2 regions of the Heyndrickxia sporothermodurans genome follow, and region 2 is predicted to be linked to the other one. Evidence: a T-box and tRNA genes for the amino acid it is inferred to sense, from the RefSeq annotation. Region 2 holds a T-box; the other holds one or more tRNA genes.
The links. A T-box is a leader RNA that pairs with one kind of tRNA and senses whether it is charged. The one in region 2 lies ahead of proS (proline--tRNA ligase), so its partner is inferred to be a tRNA-Pro.

Region 1 (9,809 bases), on a different contig from region 2:
TGTACACCTAGTTGGTCAGGTTTTGCTTTTCCGTTCATAATTTCAGATGCATTTTTTACTACACCTTGAAACATGTACGCATATTGAGCACCTGTTTTAGGATCTACTGCTCTTCTCCAAGAGAAAACAAAATCTTTTGCTGTTACAGGGTCACCGTTAGACCATTTAGCATCTTTGCGAATTTTAAATGTATAAACTTTCCCATCTTTACTAATTTCAGGTTTTCCTTCTGCAAGTGCTGGTACCGGAACATCTTTGTCATTTAATGTATAAAGACCTTCTAATGTTTGTCCGAATACGATGAAACTTGCTTGGTCTGTTGCTAATGTTGGATCTCCTGTTGGGATTTCCGCAGTCTCAATCATATTGAGAACTTGGTCATTTTTTGACCCGCTATCGCCATTGCTTGAGCTTTTCTTATCGCTTCCCGCACCACATGCCGAAAGTACTAATGCAAGTGATAGGGCAATAGCAGTAAATAGATAAAATTTTGACTTTTTCATTTACTTGTCCCCTTTTTCTTTTATTGAAAAGATTCTAAAAAGCTTTTCTATTAATATTATATAATATTATTCTGATTTGTACATTATTTTAAAAAACATTTTTAACTTTTTTATGACATATTTATAGGCAAAATTACATTTATCTTCTATTTTTTACACTTTTCAATCGAAATATCGTTATAAATGTCGAAATATTGTTTTATATCAAAATAGTTTTAATTTCATTTCACAAAAGTTTTGTTTTAATTTTTATATTTTTTACTATATAATTTTCATTATCTTTATCTCCTCTTTTCCATTTCTTTTATTGAAAGGAATGATTCGATTGGTTAAAAAATATGTTATATGGGTGATTGTTTCACAAATAGTTGTCTTTCTGTTTTCTTTGGTCTTTTATCACTCCATTCATTTATTGGCATATATTAATGTTTCCTTTGTTGTCGGTGCTCTTCTTATATTAATAGCTTTAACAGGCTACATTATAAATAAAGGATTTTTTGATATTGTATTTGCTAGTTTTCAGCAAATGTTTAGTAAAATGAACGATGAAGAACGGAGACCATTGTCAAAATTAATTCCATTAAGGTACCATTTACCATTTACCGTGGGATTGGTTACGATTGTTTTAATGATCATTGCACTGTTCGTATATTATGGATAACAAAAAGGCGATTGGCGCACCAATCGCTTTTTTTGTTTACTTCTTAGTATAAATGCAAATCGCATCCCTCAAAAATTCGGTCATTCCTGGTTGCTTTTCATAGTATGATTTAAATCGTTCATCATCGACATACATTTGTGCAAGTCCTGCGTGGGCTTCTTTGCTGTATTCTTTCCAAGTAAAGGTCAACCATTGTTTATGCAAGTCTGCTGTTTTTTGTGCAAGCTCACTTGATGGATCACCCGTAGCGAAAGCTTCTACTAACGTTTCTATTACTTGTTTCTCTAGTTTTGTGAATCTTTCATATTGATCTTGAGTCATATTCATGAACTTTGCATTGGATTGGTCAATTGTTTCATTTCCGTACTTCTTTCGAACTTCATCACCGTATTTTTCTTCATTTTCCTCAATCATTTTTTTCTTAAAGCCCTCAAATTTCTCTTGATCCGTCATTTTTCTTCTCCCTTCCTTATAGCTAATCGTTTTATTTACATTTTCAATTAATAAATCTAGCTGTTTTCTTTTTTCGAGGAGTTTCTCACGATGATCCTTTAGTGCCTTTGTACTATCAAAGCCAGGAGTGTTCATGATCATTTTTATGTTTTCTAAACTAACACCTAATTCCCTGTAAAATAGAATTTGCTGCAGTCTGTCAACCTCAGTTTGCCCATAGATTCGATACCCTGATGAATTCATCCTTGCCGGCTTAAGAATGTCGATTTCATCATAATATCGAAGGGTTCTTGTACTAACTCCTGCTAATTTCGCTAGCTTTTGCACCGTATATTCCAACTTGATCACCTCCTCTTAATGTAAAGGTACACCTTTACGCAACGTTAATGTCAAATACTTTTTAATAAATTTTATAAGTAATACCCATTTTTTTGACATGGTTTGTCCTCTTATTCATATATTCAATTAAAGGAGGGATGACCATTCATACGAAAATCATTCGGTATTTAGTCGGTTATATTTTTATTACATCTGGAGTAATGAAAATAGTTAGTGAAGATTTGGGGAATTATTTTACTAGCTTAGGATTGCCTTACCCAATTTTACTAATGAATGCAGTAGCGATAATAGAACTTATTTGTGGAATCCTTATTTTAGCAAATAAATGGGTTAAACAAGCATCTATTCCGTTAATGGCCATTATGATTGCGGCAATCCTTTTAACAAAAGTGCCGATATTGCATACAGGATTGATTGCCTTTGCGTTCAATGCCAGGTTGGACATTATTATGCTGGGTCTATTAGCGATTCTTTACAAACAAGATATGAAAAACGTCCCTTTCAAATAACTGAAAGGGACGTGTAGAACAAATATAGTATTATTCGCTCAAATCTACATTATGATAAACTTGTTGAACATCTTCCAAATCCTCTAATACATCAATCATTTTTTCAAATTGTGCTTTTGCATCTTCTGGAAGTGTTATTTCGTTTTGGGCAAGCATAGTTAATTCAGCAACTGTAAATTCCGTGATTCCGGCACCTTTCAATGCTTCTTGTACGGCATGGAATTGATCAGGTTCGGCGTAGACAATGACAGAATCTTCTTCTTCAATAATGTCACGAACATCGATATCCGCTTCCATTAAAATTTCGAGTACTTCGTCCGCAGACTTTCCTTCAAGTCCGATCACAGCTGTTGCATCAAACATATATGCGACAGAACCACTGACACCCATATTACCGCCATTTTTACCAAAGGCTGCACGCACTTCTGATGCTGTCCGGTTCACATTATTTGTTAATGCATCGACGATAACCATTGAGCCATTTGGTCCAAAACCTTCGTAACGAAGCTCATCATAGTTTTCGTCTGAACCGCCTTTTGCTTTTTCAATTGCACGGTCGATAATATGTTTTGGTACGTTATATGTTTTCGCACGTTCAAGTACGAATTTTAATGCTTGGTTAGATTCAGGGTCTGGTTCACCTTGCTTTGCAGCTACATATATTTCACGACCGAATTTCGCATAGATACGACTTGTATTTGCGTCTTTTGATGCCTTTTTTTCTTTAATATTATTCCACTTACGTCCCATTATGAACACTCTCTTTCCACTTTAACTCTACTCAAAAATAGTAATACGAAATAAGCTACTTCATCAAGTTTTTTTCAAAATAGCTACAAGGGAACTTTTCCCATTACTCATCGCTATATTCTTCGTTTACTATTATACATTAAATGTAATAAAAGTATCGAGTAGTTAGCAAAAAAAGTAAGATCAAATGAATGGTGATGAAAAGAAGTGCAAAATCCATTTTAGATTTTGCACTTCTAGTAAACTATTAACCTTTTCTCATTCGATTAACTTCGTCAGCAACAAATTGTACGGATGTTCCAACAATTACCTGAATACTATGTGGACCAACAATATTAATCCCTGGTACTCCAGTTGCCTTAATCTTATTTTGGTCAACAGCGTTCATATCTTTTACTTCAACTCTTAAACGAGTTGTACAATTATCTACAGAAGTCACGTTCGCATCTCCGCCAAGACCTTCATAAATCTTAGTAGCCAATACTGTAAATTTATTATTTTTATCCGTTGCTGTACTTACTCCTTCATTGTCATCTACTATTTCTTCGCCTCTACCTGGAGTTGCCAAATTAAATTTCACAATAATAAAGCGGAATAAGAAGTAGTAAATAACCGCAAATACGAGACCTTGAACAATTAACATATAAGGTTGATTTGCAATTGGAATTTTCAAGCTTAATAAAAAGTCGACTAAACCTGCACTAAATCCGAACCCGGCTGTCCAATGGAATAGGGCGGCAATCATAAGTGATAGACCCGTTAAAATTGCATGGACAAAATACAAAGCTGGTGCAGCAAACATGAAAGCAAACTCAAGTGGTTCTGTAACACCAGTGAAAAATGCTGCGAATCCAGCGGCCATCATCAGGGCTGCTACCTGTTTCTTTTGCTTTGTTTTTGCTGTGTGGTACATTGCAAGGGCTGCTGCTGGTAAACCAAACATCATTACTGGGAAGAATCCTGCTTGATACATTCCAGTAACACCTTTCGTACCTTTGTTTGCCCAGAACTTGCCGATATCATCGATTCCTGCTACATCAAACCAGAAAACAGAGTTTAACGCATGGTGTAAGCCTGTTGGGATTAATAATCTGTTGAAGAATCCGTAAAGGCCCGCACCTGCAGCGCCTAATTTACTTATCGCTTCCCCGAATGAAACTAAACCTGTGAATACTACTGGCCAAACGAAAAACAAAATTACTGATACAACTAGCATAGAAACCGCTGTCATAATTGGAACTAAACGTTTTCCACTAAAGAAAGCCAATGCATCTGGTAATTGAACTTTACTAAATCGATTATACATATTTGCGGCAACAAGACCTGAAATAATACCAATGAACGCATTTCCTATTTTGGCAAAGGCAGGACTAACAGCTTTTGGATCAATGCTCTTTAACATTGCTACAGTATCTGTTGATAATAATGTTGTTACAACTAAATAAGCAACCAATCCACTTAGAGCCGCGGAACCATCTTTTTCTTTCGACATCCCTAAAGCAAGACCAACAGCAAATAGAATTGGAATGTTATCAATAATTGATTTTCCCGCACTAATTAAAAACGCGGCTGCCACATTTCCGGATCCCCAACCTGTAGGGTCAATCCAATAACCAATCCCCATCAATATAGCTGCTGCTGGTAATACAGCAACTGGTAACATCAATGATTTACCCATTCTTTGTAGATATTTCTTCATGGTAACTATTCCCCCCTAATAAAAACTTATCTGATTATTACTTAGTAGTTACTTCATCCGAACAAAACATTTTAATAAAAGAAGTTTTCTATAAAATAAAATGAATAAGAGAAAATACAAAAGATGGCACTTTCTATATAAAGAAGAATTCTATCAAATTATTAAAATGGTTCGTGATGTGAGTACTACTAATTACACTTCATTTCCCCTTTGCCTCACCTCCTTAAATTTTTTGATTTATTAACCCCACTGTTTTCTTAGTCTTTCAATATGGAGGGTAATATACCCTAGTTCATGTTCGGGCAAAGTGATGCGATATGAACTCAATATATTCTTTGCTATTTCTGTGGCACATTGATAGGACAGAGGAAATTTCTTTTTAATCATTTCAATCATTTCATTATCCATCGTATGGAGTTCATTTTGATTCATTCGCGTTAATGCAAATCGTAAATGTGTGATTAAGCGATGATAAGAGATATCGTCTTCATGAATATGGATGTTCAAAAACTCCGTTATTGTTTGAACAATATCTCTAATAATCGTAGTTTGAATAACGGTTTGACGCATATCGCCGCCCTGATCTTTCATTGTGTGAATATGGAGGGCGATATACGCAGCTTCATCAATGGGGAGTTCGATATTACATTTTTCTTTAATATATTTGATTGCCCAAAGACCGATTTCATACTCTTGTTTATAAAGTATTTTTATTTCATGTAATAACTTGTTTTTTAAATGAATGCCTTCCTGTTCTCTTTCTATCGCGAATGAAAGATGGTCGGTTAAGGCTATATGAATATGTTCATTTAACTTTGAACCAATATACTCTTCTGCATAAGTAATGATTTTTTCAGAGATGATAAAATGCTCTTCTGGGATTCGATTCAAAAGCTGTTGAAGTTTTTCATTTTCCTTCATGACAAATAGTTTTTCAATTTTTTGTTGATTGACAACATCATTTTTCTTTTTCCCATATACAATTCCTGTGCCAATTGCTATTTTCTCTTCCTGCCCATCCCTTACTACAACAGCATTATTATTTAGAATCTTTGATATCTTCATCGAGCCATCTCCTTGTTTTCACTATACGAAACAGTGTATTACTTATCGGAAGATGTTATCACTATCGTTTTTCCCTGTAAACCTTCCTTTTCTTCTGTAACAGTATACTGTTTCTTACCTTCCATACTATTAGTAATTACTATCGGGGTTATCGTGCTTTTGGCATTTTTCTTAATATATTCCCAATCCACTTCAATTAGTAGTTGCCCGGCAGAAACTTTGTCTCCATCCTTAACAGCCACATTAAATCCTTCTCCCTTTAAAGCAACCGTTTCTAATCCTACATGGATGAGTATTTCTGAACCATCATTTGCACGTATACCAACTGCATGCTTTGTTGGCGCAACCTGAATGACTGTTCCACTAGCAGGGGCATAGATATTTCCATTCGATGGTAGAATAGCGACCCCTTCCCCCATCATCTTTTGGCTAAAAACTGGATCTGGTACTTCTTCAATTGGAACAATTTGTCCATTAACTGGTGCATATATGTGTAATTCTTCTTTTTCTTTTTTAAAAAAATTAAATTTCATCGTAAGGACTCCTTTTTTCCTATGTTACAAATATTCATGGTTTAGCAAACAGTGATCAAATAAAACTATAAAAAGGCATGGCAGCACAATAAAAGGGTTAACCCTTTTACATACCACCATGCCTGATCGTATCAGTAACATGTGATCAATATCTTATTATTAGGTATATAGTAACATTCTCTCTACAAAAAGACAAGTAAGCGGTAACATTTTTTAAAACTTTTTATCCACGATAAGAATTTCGATGTCGTAGCTTGTAAATGAGTGCAGCGACTAAATTAGATGGCAGGTTCAAAAGATTGCCTTGAAGATTAAAATTTAGTTGTTCTTCCTCGAAGCTCATTTTTTCATACATTTCATTATGGTGCATATTTGCTTTCTTTTTTTGCTCCTTTATGGAAGAAATATTATTATACTCGATTGGGATCATTACGAGGAAATACAAAATTAAAACCGACCATATTATAATAAACGCGATATCCATACTACCACTCCTTTGTAGAAAATGATTGTTTCTACAATGTACTACGGATCGGGAAAGAAAATGTTTCATTCATTTAAATACATTTCTTTTATTTATTTGATCTCATGGATTCACTAATATTCCTTTTTACTTCCTCAACATTTGTATTACTGTATATACTTGTTCCATGACCGCCTGTTGTTTTAGCCAACCATTCCTTCACTTCATTATAAGACATGCCTGACTGCGCATTTTTTCTTTTCACGTCATCAATGCTTGTTCCAGCTACTGTAAATCCGCTATTATTACTTTGGTTTTCGCTCATAATATCCCTCCTAATACTATTTTCCATCATCAATATATTTTTATACTGTTGTCTTAGATATGCTCATAAAGTTTGTTGTTTATGAAAAAACAATGTCCGTTCCTTTCCGCTGCAGGAGCTTGCTTTTTCGCGGTGAGAAGTCGAGCCTCCTCGGCGCTACTGCGCCTGTGGGGTCACGACCTTTCCTCTATGTCCCGCAGGAGTCAAGCTCCTTCCGCTCCAATCCACTCAGCATTTTTAATATTATTTTGTGTTTAAAGAAAAACAACAATTTATCAGAAAAGAAGCTAAAGTACACAAAAAACTAGCTAAAATATGTAGCTAGTTTTTTTTAATAAAGAATATTTTTTTGAATGGGCCTAAATGGACTCGAACCATCGACCTCACGCTTATCAGGCGTGCGCTCTAACCAGCTGAGCTATAGGCCCTTTATGTAAATTTGGAGCGGGTGATGAGAATCGAACTCACGACAACAGCTTGGAAGGCTGTAGTTTTACCACTAAACTACACCCGCAAATATAAAATAATTTTCTATGGGGCGGCTGATGGGAATCGAACCCACGAATGTCGGAACCACAATCCGATGCGTTAACCACTTCGCCACAGCCGCCATAATAATTGACAGGGGTAGTAGGAATCGAACCCACATCAAAGGTTTTGGAGACCTTCGTTTTACCATTAAACTATACCCCTAACTGGTGGAGGGGGACGGATTCGAACCGCCGAACCCTAAGGAGCGGATTTACAGTCCGCCGCGTTTAGCCACTTCGCTACCCCTCCGATAAAGATAGTTATTAAGGGATAAATGATATTTAATGGCGGTCCGGACGGGACTCGAACCCGCGACCTCCTGCGTGACAGGCAGGCATTCTAACCAGCTGAACTACCGGACCGATTTATAAGTTACTTTTATGGCGGAGGAAGAGGGATTCGAACCCCCGCGCGGTGTAACCCGCCTGTCGGTTTTCAAGACCGATCCCTTCAGCCAGACTTGGGTATTCCTCCACTTTATGGACCCTGTAGGACTCGAACCTACGACCGGACGGTTATGAGCCGTCTGCTCTAACCAGCTGAGCTAAGGGTCCATCATTATTTATAATTTTATAGCGGCGGAGGGGATCGAACCCCCGACCTTACGGGTATGAACCGTACGCTCTAGCCAGCTGAGCTACACCGCCATGATAAGAAAAGCGCAAGCGCCTTGATTAGGCGCTGGAGCTGGACAGAAATGAAATGTCATGCTTTCATTTTCCTTTTAAAAAAATGGAGCCTAGCGGGATCGAACCGCTGACCTCCTGCGTGCAAAGCAGGCGCTCTCCCAGCTGAGCTAAGGCCCCATCATACTATTTGTATATTTTGAATGGTCGGGAAGACAGGATTCGAACCTGCGACCCCATGGTCCCAAACCATGTGCTCTACCAAGCTGAGCTACTTCCCGTACTAAATGGCGCGCCCGAGAGGAGTCGAACCCCTAACCTTTTGATCCGTAGTCAAACGCTCTATCCAATTGAGCTACGGGCGCATATTATGAAAGTTATTTTGCTTCGTAAAAAACTTTGGTGCCGAGGACCGGAATCGAACCGGTACGGTAGTCACCTACCGCAGGATTTTAAGTCCTGTGCGTCTGCCAGTTCCGCCACCCCGGCAAGGGTTATCTGGAGCGGAAGACGGGATTCGAACCCGCGACCCCCACCTTGGCAAGGTGGTGTTCTACCACTGAACTACTTCCGCAATTTTGATGAGCCATGAAGGACTCGAACCTTCGACCCTCTGATTAAAAGTCAGATGCTCTACCGACTGAGCTAATGGCTCAAAATATAATAAAGTTTTCTTTATCGATCCTATAACCAGTAATCCAAATAATATATGGTGCCGGCCAGAGGACTTGAACCCCCAACCTACTGATTACGATTCAGTTGCTCTACCAATTGAGCTAGGCCGGCGGATTAAGATATACTTCCAATATTTAATCTGCTAAAGAAGGTCGTCCAGCTTTCAGAATGATTATTCAAGAAGCTTCTCAAGCTGTACGCTGATGTTCCGCTTTGTAGCTTATTCGTTCGTGCTCTACCAATTGAGCTAGGCCGGCGGATTACACTTTTAAATTATCAAATAATGGTGGAGGATGACGGGATCGAACCGCCGACCCCCTGCTTGTAAGGCAGGTGCTCTCCCAGCTGAGCTAATCCTCCATATGGTGACCCGTACGGGATTCGAACCCGTGTTACCGCCGTGAAAGGGCGGTGTCTTAACCGCTTGACCAACGGGCCAAAACTTGTAAATTTCAGCAAAATAATAGCCCCAAATAGGGGCATAGCCTGGCAACGTCCTACTCTTGCAGGGGGAGAGCCCCCAACTACCATCGGCGCTGAGAAGCTTAACTTCCGTGTTCGGGATGGGAACGGGTGTGACCTTCTCGCCATAATTACCAGACTATTTATTTAAGGGATTGTTCCCTCAAAACTAGATAGATGAGAAATAGTAATAACGTTGAATCAACCTGTCCAGC
Region 2 (9,137 bases):
TAACCCTAACGGTCAAATTTCGTTTTTTGCTTCTCTTTTGATAATGATATTGAAATACCTCTGCGACTTGCTTACTCATACCGATACTCCTACTATTAATACGAACATTTTATCGAACAGTTATCCACATGTCTAGAATTTTATAGTTTTCTAAACAAACAAAAAAATACAGATGACCCATTCATCTGTATTTTTTATAAAATTAATATGCTTTTGCCCAGTAGACTAAGTGTTTCGCTTCGCCGCCGCAGCAGACACATGTATCAGAAACTGGTTCACCTTCAAAAGGAATGCAACGGGATGTTGCGGATGTTTCATCTTTAATGAAGTTTTCACAAGCTACATCGCCGCACCACATTGCTTTAATAAAGCCTGGATTTTCAACAAGTACTTGTTTGAATTCGTCCATATTGCGTGCAATACTTGTTTTTTCTTCACGGTGTGCCTTTGCTTTTTCAAATAGATTGTTTTGAATATCTTCAAGAAGTTCTACAACCTTCGTTTCGAGTTCAGCCATTGGAACGAAGATTTTTTCACCTGTATCACGGCGAACTAGGACGACTTGACCTTTTTCGATGTCTTTAGGACCCACTTCTAGACGAACTGGGATTCCCTTCATTTCAGATTCATTGAACTTCCAGCCAGGCATTTTGTCGCTTGCATCGATATCGACTCTTGCAACTTTCTTCAATTGATCTCTTAGCTCATATGCTTTATCAAGGACGCCCTCTTTATGCTGTGCAATCGGTACGATCATCACTTGTTTTGGAGCAACTTTTGGCGGTACTACAAGGCCGCGATTGTCACCATGGACCATAATTAACGCACCGATTATTCTTGTAGTAATTCCCCATGAAGTTTGGTGTACAGTTTGAAGTTCACCATTTTTGTCGGTAAATTGGATACCGAATGCTTCGGCAAAGCCGGTTCCTAAATAGTGGGAGGTACCTGATTGCAATGCTTTTCCGTCATGCATTAAGCTTTCAATCGTTAACGTATGAACTGCACCGGCGAATTTTTCCTTATCCGTTTTACGACCGCGAAGTACAGGTATTGCAAGATATTTTTCACATACTTCAGCATACATATCAAGCATTCTTGCCGTTTCTTCCTGGGCATCCTCGCTTGTAGCATGACATGTGTGCCCTTCTTGCCATAAGAACTCTAATGAGCGTAAGAATGGTCTTGTTGTTTTTTCCCAGCGAACGACATTCGCCCATTGATTATATAATTTAGGTAGATCACGATAGGAGTGTATGATATTCGCATAATGTTCACCAAATAGAACTTCCGATGTTGGACGGATAACTAAGCGTTCTGCTAATTCTTCTGAACCCCCATGTGTGACCCAAGCAACTTCAGGTGCAAAACCTTCAATATGATCTTTTTCCTTTTGTAATAGACTTTCAGGAATAAGTAAAGGCATGTAAATATTTTCATGACCTGTTTCTTTAATTTTTCCGTCTAGTATGTCACGGATATTTTCCCAAATGGCAAAACCGTATGGGCGGATAATCATTGACCCTCTTACTGATGAGTAATCAACTAAATCAGCCTTTTTTACAACATCTGTATACCATTGTGCAAAATCATCTTCCATTGCGGTAATCTCTTCAACAAACTTTTTATCCTTTGCCACAATACATCTTCCCTTCTATTTTTTTAAACGCAAAAAGACCTCGATTCCTTAAAAGGGACCGAGGTCTGGTGGTACCACCCTTATTTACAGCATTGCTGTACACTTCATTATTGATAACGGTTCGTGTAAACCGCTTGTATCTTAAGTAAGATCGATACAGAACTCCAAGGCAGGTTCAAATGCTGTCTTTAGAAACTTTTCACCAATTGTTTCCTCTCTAGAAAAGACGGACACACTCTACTAGTCCTTTTCAACGTTTTTTTATATATAATTTTTTAAAAAATATACTAATTTTTTTATCCAATGTCAAGCGACTTTATACTATTTTATCTTTTTATTCTTTTCATTTTGAACATCTAGAACATCTAAAAGGAATACGAAAACTGGGATTCCTAATATTAAGCCCCAGACACCGAAGAAATGCTCCGAAAAGATTAATACAATAAATGTATAAAATACTGGAAGGTTTGTCTTTGAAGACATTAATTTTGGATTTAATACATATGCTTCAACCGCATGAACAATCACTACGATAATCACTACATATAATACTTGAATAAAACCGCCTATACTATATGCTATGAAGCAAAGCGGAATTAGTGAGATAATTACTCCTGCTACCGGTATTAATCCTAGGAAGAAAATCATAATTGCTAAGCCAAACAATTGCGGAAATCCCATAATGGAAAGGGCAATCGTTGTTAATACCGTATTTACAATCGCTATAATAAATTGCGCTTCAATTACCTTACCAAAAGTTAATGCGAATTTTTTGCTAAAAAACTCAATCTCATCATAAAACGGAGATACTTTGCTTGTTTTAAATTTCTTTGTAAAGTCAATGAGTCTCTCTTTTTCCAAAAGGTAAAATATACTTAGTATGAGAGATAAAAATACATCTATGCTCAATTTTCCTATATTAGTGAAATATCCAAGCAGGAACGTAAATCCTTGTTTTAAAAAGTTGGTTATTTCATTTTTTTCTATTATCTTCTCAACAATATAGTTCACCACTACATTATCTTGCGGCTGGGAATAGAATTCAATCAGTTGCTTGATTAGTTGGGTTATTTCATTGATGAGTACCGGTAAATATTTACTAATACCGAGCGATAATAGGCCGACACTGGCAACATATAGGACAACAACCGTTAATTTGCGATTTACATGTAATCGTCTAGAAACAAATACTGATAGACGGTCCATTAAAAACGCAAAAATAAATGTTAGCAGTATTAAATTCATCATACTTCTCAAAAAATATATTATAAGTGCAAGTAAAGCAAATATAATGAAACGCTTTACACTTCTTTTTTGAAAAAAACCGCTAACAAACTCTGCCATCTTATCGCTTTCCTCCCAAGCTCTTGAATTTAAACAACTTACACCTCACATATTACTTTATTTTCTCATACTTTCATACTATATTATCAAAAAAATTTATGTTTTTTTATAATTTTATGTTTCTAATAATTTGTCTCATACTTTTTATCCTTAAATTTTTGTTTTTAATTGTTGGGAAAATTGACGGATAATATAAAAAACTGCCTGCGAGGGCAGCTCTTTATGATAAATTACTTGGCAATACCTCTTGATTATTCCCTTGAAATTTATTCCTTCCTTTATCCTTCTTATGAGTTGTATCTAAACGTTTCTCTAATGCCCGAGAAAGAAGTGATAATGCATAATTAACAACAAAATACATTAGGGCTACCATAATGATAATCGGAATGATTTGATTTCCGCCTTTTGGGCCGCTATAGATACCTTGTGCATTATGAAGAAGTTCCGGTAAAGCAATAATTACTGCTAAGGAGGTATCTTTTAACAATGAAATAAATTGACTAACTAATGGAGGTATCATTCTTTTTAATGCTTGTGGAAGAATGATATGCCACATCGTTTGTACGTAATTTAATCCGGAAGACCTTGATGCCTCAATTTGTCCTTTTTCAATAGAGTTTAAACCGCTTCGGACGATTTCAGATATCATTGCCGATTCGAAAATCGTTAATGCAGCAATAGCTGCTGTCATAACCCCCATTTTAATTCCTACTTCAGGCAGTGCGAAATAAGTAAAAAAGATAATTAATATTAAGGGAAGATTACGTATTGCTTCAACAAGAACAGCGACTATTTTTGAAAAAACAGGTATTTTTGCATATCTAAATATTCCAAGAAGGCTTCCTATAACAAAACTTAAAATAATTGATATAAAAGCAACTTCTAATGTAACTAAAAAACCTTTAAGTAAGTAGCTAATGTTTCCACTGGAGTACGCGCCTACAAAATCCATCATTTATCCCCCCTCTTTTAATAGCTTTTTGCCAATCTTCTTTCTAAATAATTGACAAATAAACTTAACGGGATGGTTAATATTAAATAAAATAATCCAACAAATATATACGTATCAAAAATGGCATAGTTTTTTTGTGCGATATAGTCGCCAAAATACATTAATTCTAAACCTGCTGCTACTCCAAGTATGGATGAATTTTTAACAAGATTTATAAATTGATTACCTATTGGAGGTATGACAATTTTAACTGCTTGAGGCAAAATAATGTACCTCATTGTTTGGATATAATTAAGGCCCGATGAACGTGCCGCTTCCATTTGTCCTTTATCAACAGATTGAATTCCGGCACGGACAGCTTCTGCTATAAAGGCTGCAGTATAAATTGTAAGGGCAATCGTTCCGGCTACAAATCCACTAAAATTAAATATTGAACTCAATCCGTGATAAAAGAAAAATAAAATAACGATTAGTGGAATATTTCTAATAAACTCGACAAAGCATGCACCAAAGAAATTTAGTATTTTAAACGGGGCAATACGCATGATTGCTACAATTACCCCTAATACAAAACTACAAACAAGGCCGATGAGGCTCACTTTAATCGTTTGAAGAAATCCATCCATATACAAATCAAAATAATTAGTTAATACGGAGAAATCAAGCATAATCTCCCTCCCTTTTTAAAACAAGGCTAATATTTTAAGAGGACAAGCCTCAGCCCATCCTCCTAAGAAAAGTTATTCTTTAATCCACTTCTCTTTAATTTTGTCGTATTCTCCACTGTCTTTAAGTTCTTTTAAAAATTTGTTGATATAATCAGTGAATTCTTTATCACCCTTTTTAACAGCAATTCCGTAAGGCTCTTCTGTAAAAGTACCGCCAACTACTTCATAGTTGCTGTCTTGTGCAGCCATACCATAAAGAATAGAGTTGTCAGTTGTAAGGGCATCACCTTTACCGGACTTTAATGCTGTGAATGCTTCTGCATAGTTTTCAAATTCTAACAGTTCAGTATCAGGAGCAACCTTTTTCACGTTCTCTCCGGAAGTAGCACCTTTAACAGCTAAAACTTTTGTTCCTTTTTTCAAATCTTCCACACTTTTAATTGGGCTTCCCTTTTTCACAAGCAATGATTGACCAGCGTCAAAATAAACATCGGAGAAGTTTACCTCTTTTTTGCGTTCCTCTGAAATGGTCATTGTCGCGATGATGGCATCGATGTCGCCATTTTTAAGCTTAGGAATACGAGTTTTAGACGTAATTTCAACTAATTCTATTTTGTTTTCATCACCAAAGATTTTCTTTGCAAGCGCCTTAGCAATATCAATATCGAATCCTGTTACATCACCACTTTTAGGATCTTTGTAACCAAATAAATACGTATCATATTTAACACCAACAACAAATTTCCCACGATCTTTAATCTTTTCTAGTGTGCTTTTACTCGAATCTCCTGACGAAGACTTTCCACAACCTGCCATTAATGCAGCAATTAATGTAAACACTACCCCCAAAAACAACCACTTTTTCATTTTCTTCATTTACTTTTCCCCCTTATATATTTAATGATTTAACACACGTTTTAAAAAGAGCTGAGCTCGTTCAGCTTGTGGATTGGCAAAAAAGTCAGCAGGCTTGCCTTCCTCCACAATTCGCCCTTCATCCATGAAAACGACACGATTGGCCACTTCTTTAGCAAATCCCATTTCATGTGTGACTACAACCATTGTCATCCCCTCTTGTGCTAAGGATTTCATTACTTCAAGCACTTCCCCAATCATTTCCGGATCTAATGCTGAAGTTGGCTCATCGAACAACATTACTTGTGGTTTCATTGCCAATCCTCTAGCAATTGCTACCCTTTGTTGCTGACCACCTGATAATTGAGAAGGATAGGAATTTGCTTTATCAGGGATTCCTACCTTTTCTAAATAATACATAGCTGTTTCTTCAGCCTTTTTCTTATCTTCGCCGAGGACTTTTATAGGGGCTAAAGTGATATTTTGTAAAACAGTCTTATGAGGATATAGATTAAAATGTTGAAATACCATCCCTATATTTCGGCGTAATTTATTTATATCGGTTTGCTTGTCATTTACTTTAATCCCACTTACGATGAGCTCGCCGTCTGAAATTGTTTCCAGTCGGTTAATGCAGCGTAGCATCGTGCTTTTCCCTGATCCAGATGGACCAATGACAACCACTACTTCACCTTGATTGACTTCAAGATTAATATCTTTTAAAACATGAAATGACCCATAATGCTTATTAACATTTCGAAATGTTATCAATCGAACCCCCCCAATAAATTAAGAAATAGGGAACCTTCTTCTCCCTAAACTATGTTAGTTTCATCTATTTTATACAATCTTCTAAATCCCCATAATAATCTAATATTAGACTTAATTCTCTAAAATCCCTTCTTTATGGTAAAAAATTTTTTCTATTATTTTTAAATAGCTTTACTTACGACAATTTTGATCCGATTAACGATTTAATAGTTTTGTAATCTTCTATACTACTTTTTATGTTATAACTATATATACAGCAGAAAGGGGTTGTATTATGCAAAAAATTAGGCGAGCTATTGTCATACTTATGATGAGCGTTATTTTTATTCCAATGACAATAAAAGCCCAAGCAGAAACAAGTCAAGAAAGCTTGCATAATGTTAAAAAACAAATGCAACAAAATAAGAAAGCCGTCCAAGAAAAGGAAAAGGAAAAAGAAGCCTTAGGCACGGAACTGACTACTTTACAGCAACAATGGCAATCATTACAATCAGAGATTACTACAAATAAAAAAGAGTTAAGTAGTTTAGAAGGTAAAATAAAGGAAACAAATGAAGAGATTGAAAAGAAAAAAGAGGAAATAGTGAAATTGGAAGATCAAGTACTGGCAAGAGAGGATGTTATTAAAAAACGACTCGTTGCTTTACAGGAAAATGATCGTACGAATATCATTATTGATACATTATTAAATTCTGAAAGTATCGGTGACTTTCTTGATCGAGTAAGCGCCGTAGCCGTTTTATTAAAGGCTGATAATCAAATATTGGAACAACAACAAGATGATCTCGATCAAATTGAAAAAGATAAAAAAGAAATTGCCAAAAAAGAAGCGGATTTAAAAAAGGATCAGGAAGCATTAGCTTCTGCTCAGATAAAACTAGAAAATAGTTTACAAGAAAAACAGGATTCTATAACAAATCTTCAATCTAAGTATGCTTCAATTGAAAAAGATATAAAACAATCTAAGAAAAATAATGAGTCGCTTCAATCACAGATAACTACTATTCAAAACACGATTAAAAAAGAGCAGGAAGCAGCTAAGAAAAGAGTAGTGAGTATTACTAAACAAACAAGTTCAAGTTCAAGTTCGAGTACACCTACTCCCCAAAGAAGAAATAATGACAAGCCCAAAAAAGGGAAAGAGCTATACGTAACAGCAACTGCTTATAGCCATGAAGATACGAAAGGAAATATTACTGCATCAGGTTATAACATTAAGGAAAATCCTAATATGAAATTAATTGCAGTCGATCCTTCAGTTATTCCTCTTGGCAAAAAAGTTTGGGTTGAAGGTTATGGTGTTGCGATCGCGGGCGATACGGGAAGTGCCATCATTGGACATAGAATTGATGTACTCAAACCCTCTAGCAAAGAAGCCAAAGCTTGGGGACGGAAAACCGTAAAAATCATTATCTTAAATTAATACTAAAAGAAAGAGCGTTTCCCTTATAGTGGGACCGCTCTTTCTTTATTATTCTTCTATTTTTCTTAAGCGAATTAATTGATAAATATGTAAAACAACAACTTTTAACACAGCGTATGTTGGAATAATCAAAATCATTCCTAATACCCCTGCAAGATTTCCCCCTACTAAAATAAGCAATATAATCGTTAGTGGATGGACATTCAACGTTTTTCCCATTACTTGCGGTGAAACGAGATTGCTTTCAATTTGTTGGGCAACAAACATTACTATAATAACGTAAACCGCCATAATCGGATTTTGGAAGAAAGCGACAATAACTGCTGGTGTTGCCGCAATAAATGGACCGAGAAACGGGATAACATTCGTCGCCATTCCAAATAATGCAAGAATCAACGCATAATCCAATCCAATAATTAAATAGCCAATTAATAAGAGAATCCCTACAACAGAGCTCACAATTAATTGTCCTTGAATATAACCGCCCAATGCCTTATCCATATCGTGTAAAACAGAACGAATTTCCTTTTCTTTCGACTTTGGAAAAAAGCGAGTCACATTCGGCACGAATTTATCACGATCACTTAACATATAGAACAAAATGAACGGAACAATGACGAGTGAGAAAAGGAAACCGAATACGTTACTTAGAACCTTTGCGACAACTGCACCCGTTGATAAAGCGTTCGTTTGTAATTTAGTCGTTACACTGGCAATAATGTCCTTTGCAAATTGAGGAATGTATTCCTGATTTTTTTGCCAATAATTTAATGCGTCCTGCGCTGCCTTTACCATATCTGGTACATTATCTATTAAACGTTTAAATTGATCTTGTAATAATGGACCGACTAATTCAACTACCGTAACAACAATCCCAATTAGCGCAACAAATATGAGCATAATCGCAAGTTTTCTTGGAACTTTCCATCCTTCTAACAGCCTCACAACTGGTCTTGCCAAATAATATAAAATCCCCGAAATGAGAAAAGGAATAAACAAAGTTTGGATAAAAATAACTAGCGGGGTAAATACAAAACTAACTTGATTTAATAGCCAAATGATAACCAGAACGATAATCATCCCAATTCCAATATTCAAAAACTTCTTTTTTATTTTAAACACCCCTATTACCTGCTTTTCTACTATAATAATCAATTTCCCTCTCATATAAAAGAAATATTTCACTATAAATAAAAAAAGCAAAAAACCACAGGTAGTTTCCCTGTGGTTAACGAATGGAGTATGAAGAAATGATCGCCGGAATTATTTCTTTTCGCTTGGATCGTCTTCCATAATTCCTCTCATACCCTTTTTAAATTCTCTTAATGTTTCACCAGCAGCTTTTCCTAGCTTTGGCAATTTAGATGGTCCGAAAATTAACAGAGCAACAACAACAATTAACAGAATTTCTCCGAATCCTAAGTTACCCATTATTTCATCTCCTAAATGTAATTAATCATTCATAATTACAATCACAATAAGTTC

Region 1: it encodes a tRNA-Pro, which carries the amino acid that the T-box ahead of proS (proline--tRNA ligase) is inferred to sense. The anticodon was not compared.

Annotation. Positions count from the first base shown of each region.
Region 1 is NZ_NAZB01000010.1:133-9,941, reverse strand. It holds gene B5V89_RS03680 (peptide ABC transporter substrate-binding protein) at 1-503, opposite strand, end outside; gene B5V89_RS03675 (DUF3899 domain-containing protein) at 829-1,164, shown strand; gene B5V89_RS03670 (MerR family transcriptional regulator) at 1,201-1,956, opposite strand; gene B5V89_RS03665 (DoxX family protein) at 2,094-2,465, shown strand; gene B5V89_RS03660 (YebC/PmpR family DNA-binding transcriptional regulator) at 2,496-3,215, opposite strand; gene nagE (N-acetylglucosamine-specific PTS transporter subunit IIBC) at 3,463-4,914, opposite strand; gene B5V89_RS03650 (PRD domain-containing protein) at 5,155-5,979, opposite strand; gene B5V89_RS03645 (PTS sugar transporter subunit IIA) at 6,018-6,512, opposite strand; gene B5V89_RS03640 (DUF3949 domain-containing protein) at 6,736-6,996, opposite strand; gene B5V89_RS03635 (gamma-type small acid-soluble spore protein) at 7,085-7,300, opposite strand; tRNA gene B5V89_RS03630 (tRNA-Ile) at 7,655-7,728, opposite strand; tRNA gene B5V89_RS03625 (tRNA-Gly) at 7,741-7,814, opposite strand; tRNA gene B5V89_RS03620 (tRNA-His) at 7,835-7,910, opposite strand; tRNA gene B5V89_RS03615 (tRNA-Trp) at 7,923-7,993, opposite strand; tRNA gene B5V89_RS03610 (tRNA-Tyr) at 7,997-8,080, opposite strand; tRNA gene B5V89_RS03605 (tRNA-Asp) at 8,117-8,193, opposite strand; tRNA gene B5V89_RS03600 (tRNA-Ser) at 8,213-8,305, opposite strand; tRNA gene B5V89_RS03595 (tRNA-Ile) at 8,312-8,385, opposite strand; tRNA gene B5V89_RS03590 (tRNA-Met) at 8,405-8,478, opposite strand; tRNA gene B5V89_RS03585 (tRNA-Ala) at 8,565-8,637, opposite strand; tRNA gene B5V89_RS03580 (tRNA-Pro) at 8,662-8,738, opposite strand; tRNA gene B5V89_RS03575 (tRNA-Arg) at 8,746-8,822, opposite strand; tRNA gene B5V89_RS03570 (tRNA-Leu) at 8,858-8,946, opposite strand; tRNA gene B5V89_RS03565 (tRNA-Gly) at 8,957-9,031, opposite strand; tRNA gene B5V89_RS03560 (tRNA-Lys) at 9,040-9,112, opposite strand; tRNA gene B5V89_RS03555 (tRNA-Thr) at 9,168-9,243, opposite strand; tRNA gene B5V89_RS03550 (tRNA-Val) at 9,417-9,492, opposite strand; tRNA gene B5V89_RS03545 (tRNA-Glu) at 9,496-9,570, opposite strand; rRNA gene rrf (5S ribosomal RNA) at 9,617-9,733, opposite strand.
Region 2 is NZ_NAZB01000028.1:188-9,324, forward strand. It holds gene proS (proline--tRNA ligase) at 203-1,600, opposite strand; T-box leader at 1,690-1,902, opposite strand; gene B5V89_RS12695 (AI-2E family transporter) at 1,961-2,983, opposite strand; gene B5V89_RS12700 (amino acid ABC transporter permease) at 3,204-3,935, opposite strand; gene B5V89_RS12705 (amino acid ABC transporter permease) at 3,953-4,603, opposite strand; gene B5V89_RS12710 (transporter substrate-binding domain-containing protein) at 4,676-5,479, opposite strand; gene B5V89_RS12715 (amino acid ABC transporter ATP-binding protein) at 5,501-6,229, opposite strand; gene B5V89_RS12720 (3D domain-containing protein) at 6,504-7,652, shown strand; gene B5V89_RS12725 (AI-2E family transporter) at 7,701-8,774, opposite strand; gene B5V89_RS12730 (twin-arginine translocase TatA/TatE family subunit) at 8,916-9,083, opposite strand.